3 regions of the Shimazuella sp. NTD248 genome follow, and region 3 is predicted to be linked to each of the others. Evidence: riboswitches for the same ligand, from Rfam matches in the RefSeq annotation. Region 3 holds a riboswitch; each other region holds the start of a gene.
The links. Region 3 has a riboswitch for S-adenosylmethionine ahead of AC5WOE_RS10170 (homocysteine synthase). Riboswitches for the same ligand answer to the same signal wherever they lie in the genome.
Positions count from the first base shown of each region.

Region 1: another riboswitch for S-adenosylmethionine. It lies ahead of AC5WOE_RS13955 (hypothetical protein); the one in region 3 lies ahead of AC5WOE_RS10170 (homocysteine synthase).
Region 2: another riboswitch for S-adenosylmethionine. It lies ahead of AC5WOE_RS16580 (methionine ABC transporter ATP-binding protein); the one in region 3 lies ahead of AC5WOE_RS10170 (homocysteine synthase).

Region 1 is NZ_JCAJZT010000005.1:352,545-355,826, reverse strand. It holds gene AC5WOE_RS13970 (LysM peptidoglycan-binding domain-containing protein) at 1-274, shown strand, start outside; gene AC5WOE_RS13965 (phosphotransferase) at 291-1,223, shown strand; gene AC5WOE_RS13960 (hypothetical protein) at 1,338-1,553, shown strand; SAM riboswitch class I at 1,624-1,731, shown strand; gene AC5WOE_RS13955 (hypothetical protein) at 1,797-2,096, shown strand; gene AC5WOE_RS13950 (stage V sporulation protein D) at 2,455-3,282, shown strand, end outside.
Region 2 is NZ_JCAJZT010000008.1:69,841-73,122, reverse strand. It holds gene AC5WOE_RS16585 (SDR family NAD(P)-dependent oxidoreductase) at 271-1,011, shown strand; SAM riboswitch class I at 1,143-1,247, shown strand; gene AC5WOE_RS16580 (methionine ABC transporter ATP-binding protein) at 1,380-2,399, shown strand; gene AC5WOE_RS16575 (MetQ/NlpA family ABC transporter substrate-binding protein) at 2,452-3,138, shown strand; gene AC5WOE_RS16570 (M20 family metallopeptidase) at 3,157-3,282, shown strand, end outside.
Region 3 is NZ_JCAJZT010000004.1:110,435-113,716, reverse strand. It holds gene AC5WOE_RS10170 (homocysteine synthase) at 1-1,233, opposite strand, end outside; SAM riboswitch class I at 1,311-1,418, opposite strand; gene AC5WOE_RS10165 (cation:proton antiporter) at 1,481-2,722, opposite strand; gene AC5WOE_RS10160 (sporulation protein) at 3,033-3,282, shown strand, end outside.

The sequences.
Region 1 (3,282 bases), on a different contig from region 3:
TGTGATTGAAGAAGGACAACAAGAGGAAGAAATCAAGGAACCAAGTAATACAGAGGAAGAAGTTCGTGGCAGAGAATGGAGCAGGTGGTTGGTAGGAAATAGAGAAGAATCGTTTACTTCCTTAAAAATGGTTATTGTCCAAAAAGACGAGACGATCGATACATTAGCTGCCAAGTATGATGTTTCTTGTAATGCGATTATTAGAACGAATCAGTTCCCAACAGATCGTTTAGTGGAAGGTCAAATCGTAAAAATTCCGGTGAAGCGGAGCTAGGGAAGGAGGGCTTTCGATGTGGGAAGTGATTCATGCATTTGGATGGGACCCTTCTTCGGTGCAACATCGGGCTGGAGTATGGGAGGTTGCGGATGGAGACCAAAAATATGCGCTGAAAGAAAGTCATGCACCGAGAGAAAAACTGTATGTACTGCACCGCATGTTAGAACAAGTTCGCACAGCTGGATATCCTCATCTGCTTCCGTGGGTTCCTACAGAGGATGGAGAAATAGTCGTTTCTGCTTATGGAAGCCAGTGGTATGCCACTCCATGGCAAGAGCCTGCTGATGATCATGTATCGGCAACAGAGCTGGCATCATCCTTAGGGCGCTTTCATCGTTTAGCAGAACCTATAGCAGCACAGTTTCCCAAGTTGCACCAAGTCATCGATCCAGATCTAAAAGAGTCTTGGGAACAGCGAAAGACACAAGTATCTAGTTGGCAAGAGACGTTAGAAGAAGGAGAAGCAAAAATATCCGAACAATCTGCTCAGCTCTCCCAAAATGGATTTACGTTTGCTATCCAAGGAATCGATCGTTATCTTCAAGTGGAAAAAGGAATTGCCCCGAGATACACGATATGTCATGGTCGGGTTCATCCTTCTAATGTACTCACAAGTGAGGAAGGATTGTACTGGATCGATTTTGACCATGCTGCGCTAGATACACCCATAAAAGACCTTGCTACTTTAATACATCGATATCCAGAGGAATCTCCCGCAGAAATACTAGCAGCCTATGAACAAGAAAATAAACTATTGCCGAAAGAAAAAAGACTTCTAGCTGTCTTTCTCTCCTATCCCGAACGATTGGTTCGTGCGGTAGACAGACAAGAAGAATTAGTAGACGTTTCAAGTGAATATGCCCATATCCAAGAATGTCAAAAACTAATCAAAAAACTATGGCCGGCAAAGAAGAAGTCAAGGTCCAAACCAAAACGAAATCGATAATCCTAACGAGGGAAACCTCGTTTTTTTATGCCAAGAGGACGGGCTAGTATATATTCAAACATTATGGAAAACATAGGTAATGATTTGAAGTATCTAAAATCGGAGGATTATAGTATGGATAAAATGTGTATGAATATGATGATGATGGTCATGATGGAGGATATGATGGGAAAAATGAGAATGATGACCATGATGATGAACAAAATGCAAGAAATGAACACGATACCAGAAATGGACATGGATATGATGATGAACAAAATGCAAGAGTCAGATGAAATGATGACAAAAATGATGAGTATGATGCGAACAATGAAAGAAAAATCGATGTAGTTATTTACAATTAAAATAATTACATATATAATCAACAACAAATCAACCAAAACGAAAAAAATCGAAGGATCTCTTATCAAGAGAGGTGGAGGGATTGGCCCTATGAAACCTCAGCAACCTCAGTCAACAGACTGTATGGTGCTAAATCCAACAGAGTAGAAACTCTGAAAGATAAGAGGAGGACCTTTCTAACTAGAAAACCTCTTCTTAAAGAGGTTTTTCATTTGTTAGGGAGGTAAAATCATGATTCAGTTAAAAGAAACTTGGATAAACGATTATTTAGACTTGTATTTATATGCAAAAGAAATCGGCGATCAAGAATGGCAAGCTGAAATTTTACAAAAACTGAATTTCACAGACAAAGATTTATTTCTCTATCATTTATGGGCACAATTCGATGCTATAAATACGCAGTTGTTGTTAAGTTATCAACAACTAAGAAGTGCATCGGATGCTTTTGAACAGGAACAACTATGGGAGAAAGTATGGAGTTTAAAAATGGAACGTATTACCTTGTCCCGAAAAATTCGTTCTTTTTGGTAATAGAGAAATATGGTTGTGAAACAGCTGAAGTCAAAAACAAGATGAAAATGAAATAGATAATACATACGAGGGAAACCTCGTTTTTTATGTGAAGATGTGGAGTGTTTGTTTCATTTTCTGACATTCGTACTTCCCTTTACTTAAAAAAGAATAGCCTCCTAATTACCTCAAACGACCAGTATGTTCCACATCTCACTCAATAGACGAAGATGTGGGATTTTTTACGTTTGAGTCTTTGAATATAACATTCCGTTGAGCAAGTTTGATAGGAAATCCCTAAATCATAGAAATGATGATTCTTTTTTACCCTTTGTCCACATAAATTGAAATAAAGGATAGTGGAAAAGGATGAAGAGACGTGAAAGCGCTATTGGTTACGCACAAAAAACGCTTATTCATTATATTTTCAATTGCACTGTTTGTACTGATCGCGTTGCTCGGTCGTCTTACTTTTGTGCAGTTGGTACAAGGGCCTTGGTTGACAGGGAAAGCGGAAAATCTTTGGGGCAGGGATATTCCCTTTGCGTCAAAGCGTGGACGCATCTTGGATCGCAATGGGGAATTGATTGCGTATAATATCAGTTCGCCTTCGGTGATGGTCGTACCAGCTCAGATCAAGGATAAAGATGGAACAGCTTATAAACTAGCAAAAATATTAGGTGTGCCAGAAGAAAAGATTTTGCCGTTTGTAAAGAAAAGACAGCTTATCGTTCGGATTAATCCCTATGGGAGAAAAATATCAGAAGCAAAGGCAGAAGAGATTCAGGGGTTACAATTACCAGGGGTAGTAGTTACAGAAGATAGCAAACGTTATTACCCTTATCAAAGTTTAGCTTCCCACATCCTTGGCTTTACTGGAATTGATAATCAAGGGTTAGCAGGATTGGAATTGGAGTACAACAAGCAATTACAAGGTACCCCGGGATATATTTCGTTTAGTGCCAATGCACGTGGAGAAAAGTTGCCAGGAGGGGTAGATCGCTTCACACCGCCAAAAGACGGGATGGATTTAAAGCTTACAATTGATCTAAATATTCAACAAATCATCGAACGAGAATTGGATCAAGCAATGGCGCAGTATCATCCAGAAAATGTGATCGCCATTGCGATGGACCCCAAAACAGGAGAAATACTGGGGATGAGCAGTCGCCCCACTTATCGGCCAGATCAATATAGAACAACAGAC
Region 2 (3,282 bases), on a different contig from region 3:
ATTCGAATTATTATTTATAATTTTGTATTTTTATATATAAAGCAAAGATAAATAGAAAATAAATAAATAACGTTTCATTCTATTAACAAAGATCTTTGACAATTCATTATCATTTTTATAACACATGAAAGTAAAATAATATCTTTATATTATTACAAATATTATGTAGATACAAATTAAAAGATGTTATAATGTTCCATATATTCAATAGAAAGCGGTTCATCATGATAGAATCGCAAAACATCTGCGATTTCAAAGGGGATAGGTGCTATGGGGCGCTTAGCGGGTAAAGTTGCAATTATCACAGGTTCGGCAAGTGGACAAGGGAAAGCAGAAGCTATTCTTTTTGCCAAAGAAGGTGCAAAAGTGATTCTTGCAGATATCCAGAAACAAAAAGTATATAAAGTAGCAGAGGATATTCAAAAAAATGGCGGGGAAGCAATTGCTTTTTTTCATGATATTTCGATTGAAGAGCATTGGAGTAATTTGATAAGAGCAATTTGCAAGAAATATGGGAAAGTAGATGTTTTAATAAATAATGCTAGTACAACAGCGAGTCATGACGATTTGATTGAAGAATGGAGACGAGTATTAGATATAAATATGATTGGAACTTTTTTAGGAATGAAATATGTCGTTCCAGTTATGAAAGAAATAGGTGGTGGTTCGATCATAAATATTTCTTCAGTTGCAGGTTTAATAGCTGGTGGAGTCAATCCATACACTGCTTCAAAAGGGGCGATTCGAGCGATTAGCAGAAGTGCTGCTGTCGAATATGCCAAGTACAATATACGGGTAAATTCTGTTTATCCAGGAATGATACATACACCAATGACGGAAGATTTGCTTGCTAATGAAGGGATTCGAAAACATTTTGAATCCGTTACACCGCTCCCTTTTTTAGGTGAATCAAATGATGTGGCTTACGGAGTCTTATATTTAGCTTCAGATGAATCGAGATTTACTACAGGTACCGAATTAGTTATCGATGGAGGTTGGACATCTCATTAGAGATATCTATTTTCTTTTGGGTTAAGCGATTTAAGGAGAAAACAAGCATTATACCCTTTATTGATTAATATTTAAAATTCTATTGACTTACTATGTATTTAAATATAAAATGACCTCAATTAAATATTAACTTCTTATCTAGAGAGATGGAGGGACCGGCCCTTTGATATCTCAGCAACAGATCATTTACGATACTGTGCTAATTCCTGCAAGCAAGTTTGCTTGGCAGATAGGAAGAGTTATTTAAATGAGCGGATATTCCTTAGTTTAAAAGCCTCTTTCTATTGATGAATAGTAAGAGGCTTTTTTTGTTTTTCTACGATTTATCCATCTATTGGGATGTAATATTTTTACTAGGAGTATGGAATTTGATTGAATTGAGTAATATCAGCAAAATCTACCCTGGATCGCCACCAGTGGAAGCACTGAAAGAAGTGTCTCTACATATAGAAAAAGGAGAGATCTATGGGGTAGTGGGGGTGAGTGGAGCGGGGAAAAGTTCGTTAATTCGATCTGTCAATCTGTTAGAGGAACCAACCACAGGTGAAGTAATAGTAGATGGTGTCGCATTGGCTGCTCTGTCATCTGAAAAATTAAGGGAAGCTCGTCGAAAAATTGGTATGATCTTTCAGCAATTTAACCTGATAGAGTCCAAAACAGTTTTTCACAATGTCGCATTGCCTCTCTATTTAGTTGGAAAAAAGCGTAAAGAAGTAGAAGAAAAAGTAATGCAGCTTCTTACCTTTGTTGGTTTAGCAGATCAGGCTGAACATTACCCTGGGCAATTGTCAGGTGGACAAAAACAACGGGTAGGTATTGCTAGGGCTTTGGCTACTGATCCCCATATCTTGTTGTGTGATGAGGCAACTTCTGCTTTAGATCCTGATACAACGAGATCAGTACTCGATTTGCTTCGAAAGGTGAATACAGACTATGGGATCACCATTTTGTTGATTACTCATGAGATGGATGTGGTGAGAAATTTGTGTGACCGCGTAGCAGTGATTGATCAAGGGAGAATTGTGGAACAAGGAACGGTTTATGAAGTGTTTACCAATCCAAAGTCCGAAACAGCACAGCGATTTGTTCGTACTATTTTTGGACAGGAACTACCAGAAAGTGTACGCCAATCCTTGAAAAAACAGGATCAAATCTTACGAATTGTATTTACTGGTGAAAACGCAAAGAGACCACTTATTGCAGAAGCAATAAGGAAATTTCAAACCGATATCAATATTTTGCAGGGTAGTATTACAGAATTACAAGGGAAACCTTTTGGAGACTTATTAATAAGTATTCAAGGTGATTGGAAGGTAACAGAAGACATTATTCAATATTTACAACAGCATCAAGTACTAGTGAAAGAGGTGACATCAATTGGCGTTTGATTGGGCGGTTTTTTGGCCGCAGTTAGTAGATGGAACAATTGCAACGTTCATCATGGTTTTCGTATCGCTTGTTTTTTCCATATTGATTGGTTTTCCATTGGGAGTGGTGCTGGTTGTAACTCGGCCAGGACATATATTAGAAAACAGAACGCTTTTCACGATTCTCAACGCAATCATCAATATTTTTCGATCCGTTCCTTTTATTATTTTATTGGTTGCGATCATCCCTTTTACACGATTGGTAACAGGCTCATCAATCGGTACAGCAGCTGCTATTGTACCATTGATTTTTTATGCAGCGCCTTATTTCGGACGCTTAGTAGAAAATTCTTTATTAGAAGTAGATGCTGGAGTGATAGAAGCAGCAAAGGTGATGGGAGCTAATGGAAAAGGTCTGATGGAAGCAATAGCTTCTAATCCCAAGCATTTAAAAATTGTTACGGTTGCAGCACCACAGACCCCTCGCTCGATGGATGATGCAGCTGCTGCAGTTATTAACAATGGGATTGCTGTAAGTGCAGGTCTCAGCCCAGTAAAAGACCCAATATTTAAGGAAGACAAAACTGCAAAGCCATATATCAATATTATCGCTACACAAACCAAGAACAAAGATAATGCTAATTTGAAAAAACTAGTAAAAATCTATCAATCTTCTGAGGTAAGTGAATATATTAAGAAGGTCTATAATGGAGGAGTAATTCCAACGGTTGTTCCCATTTCTGAAATTGAAAATTTATAAAAAAGGGGCAGGATAAACTTGGCGCAAACTAAAATAGTAACCATTCGTGAGCAAATAACTCAATATATTGATGAAACACGTGATACATGGATTCAAGTAAGTCATGACATACATGAACGTCCTGAAATAGGGAATGAAGAGTAT
Region 3 (3,282 bases):
ATCTACAGATTCAATCCCAACTGACAAACGAATAAGTTCTGGGTTAACACCAGCTGCTTTTTGTTCATCCTCTGTGAGCTGTTGGTGTGTCGTACTTGCTGGATGGATCACAAGGGACTTCGCATCACCCACATTGGCTAGATGAGAAAATAAAGATAGATTTTCAATCAAACGTTTTCCTGCTTCTCGTCCGCCCTTGATGCCAAACGTAAAGATGGCTCCTTGTCCTTTTGCTAAATATTTTTGCGCTTTTTCATAGGAGGGATGACCTTCTAACCCAGGGTGATTTACCCATGTAATACTGTCGTGATTTTCTAAAAACTTGGCAACTTTCAGCGCATTTTCACTATGTCGTTCCATGCGCAGGTGCAGGGTTTCTAACCCTTGCAGCAATAAAAATGCATTAAATGGAGAAATAGCGGCACCTGTATCTCGCAATAGCTGGACACGTGCTTTAATAATATATGCAAGGGGTCCTACTGCTTCTGTATAAGAAACGCCATGGTAACTTGGGTCTGGTTCTGTTAGATCAGGGAACTTACCATTTTTCCAATTAAACTTTCCAGAGTCTACTAAAATTCCACCAATACTCGTTCCATGTCCTCCGATAAATTTGGTTGCAGAATGAACAATGATATCTGCTCCAAAATCAAATGGGCGACTTAAATAAGGTGTGGCAAACGTGTTGTCAATAATCAGCGGTATACCTGCTTCATGCGCTACATCGGCTACTACTTCTACATCTAATACATCTAATTGAGGGTTCCCGATGATTTCTGCAAACACAGCTTTGGTTTTATCTGTTATCGCTTTGCGAAAGTTATCTGGGTTAGTCTGATCTACGAAATGCACATGAATTCCCAGCTTAGGAAGCGTGTGCCGAAATAAATTATAGGTGCCGCCATAAAGGTTGCTTGAGGCTACAATCTCATCTCCAGCTCTGGCGATATTTAAAATCGAATACGTAATCGCAGCTTGACCTGAACTAGTTGCAAGTGCTCCAACACCACCTTCCAGCTCAGCAACTCTTTTTTCTAAAATATCCGTTGTAGGATTCATAATCCGAGTATATATATTTCCAAATTCTTTTAACGCAAATAAATCAGCAGCATGCTGTGTATCGTCAAATACATACGAAGTTGTTTGATAAATAGGAACGGCTCTTGCATTGGTAGCAGGGTCTGGTGCCTGACCCCCATGAACAGTAATCGTCTCAGGTCGAAATGTACTCAATGATAATTCCCCCTTTTTTATCGCACAAAAAAAGCCTCTTTCTTATCCAGAAGAGGCTTTGGGTTTCTAAATTCCTCATCTTATCTGTTAGAGACGTTTGTCTCTACAGGAATTGGCACCTTCTAGTGAATCACTAGGGTTGCCGGGCATCATCGGGCCAGTCCCTCCGCCTCTCTGGATAAGAGATATTAAAAATATATAGTTCAACACTCGGTTTACTCGATTATATTGAATTTTGCGGCAACCGTCAATACTCTTCCTGTCCTATCTTTTCCATATTGTATTGCTTTCCCAATGACCATTTTAATAAAGGGGACGTTATAGCCGTAGTGATAATCGCAATGAGAAATAAAATACAGTAATCATTGGCAGAAATTAATTTACTGGTTAAACCAATGTTTGCAAACACGAGTATCATCAACCCACGAGCATTCATCAAAGCCCCGATGGCACTTGATTCCCCCCAACTATATCCTATCCCTTTTGCGAAGAACAAGCAGGTAAAGTATTTGCAAATAAATGCTACACCAATAAACAGGAGAATGATCCCGATATGATAACTGTTTGTAAAAGAACGCAAATCGATATTAAAACCCGAACTTACAAAGTAAATAGGAACCAAAAGAGTATTAACAAAATCGGAAATCTTCACATTGAGATCTTTTGTGACAGGGTCTAATCTAGGTATAATTAGTCCTGCTATAAAACCTCCAAAAATAGCATGCAGTCCCATTTTTTCAGTGATCAAACTGCTGCCTAAAAACAAAATGAGAAATATTGCGAAAAATTCATTTTGGAGGGTAGGAAACTTTTGGATCAAAAACTTTAAAAGAGGTCTGATCACAAAAAACATGACTACAAGATAAAGACTCAAATACAGAAATATACTAACACTGCTGAAAGATAAATTAAGAGCAGCAATAGACAAAATGATTGGTAACATCATCCATGCGATGATATCTTCTATACTCGCGCCAAATATTACAAATCTCCCCAAATTTGTTTTGATCAACTTATGCTGATCCAAAATCCGGACAAGTACAGGAAAAGCTGTCACAGAAATGCTGGCTGCCATAAACAGCGAATAAACTAATTGTGTTGTAAATTTTGGTCCTATCGATGGGTATACATACCAACTTAACAGAAACAACATAAGAAATGCCGGTATAATACCTACAAGAGCAAGGAGAACAGCGTTTTTTATTAATTTCTCCTCTTCTAGCTTTTCGTCATTTGCATGAATCCCTACAAGAAACATATACAAAGATATCCCAAACTGACTGAGGATATATAACTGATCTTTGATATTTTTATTGAACAACCATTCTTGAAAACTTGGAAACAAAAGACCTAATACAGAGGGTCCTAGTATCAGTCCTCCAATCATCTCCCCGACAACTTTTGGTTGACCAATACGAGCAGCCAAAGCACCAAATAACTGAGCAACAACAACAATGATTAATAAGCTTAATAGAAATTTAAAAAGCATCCACATTCCTACCTGTCTTATTCAAGGATGATAACAGCACTTGGGCGAAACTTGATTGTTCCTAATTTTCCAATGTCCCAGAATAATAATAACATTTTTATGTCCATTTAGGTTTGTTTCATAAATAAATAGTTAGAGCTATCACCATGAATATATCTTTTCATAATGAATATAACTTACTAAGGAAACCTACAGCACTATCTTAAACAGCTATCGTTTTCCTATATGCTTTTGCCATGCTTCCCCCTACTCGAAGTACATCTTGCATGGTATGATAGGAAAAAAGATATGTTTTTGGGAGGACGAAAAGTTGTTTGAAACCGTACTTGCATCTATGGGAATGGGAGCAGCAAAGATTGACCTACGTTTAAACAAAGAAATAGTAACAACAGGACAAGAAGTTACTGGGCAGATCGTAGCTACTGGCGGTAGTGCCGAACAAAAAGTAGAAGGACTTTCGGTTTACTTTATGCTCCAATCCGTTCATGCTCGCAGTGGCAGTGACTTAACAGAACGAATCGCAATGATTGATGTCACACATGAAGAATTTGTGATTCAGC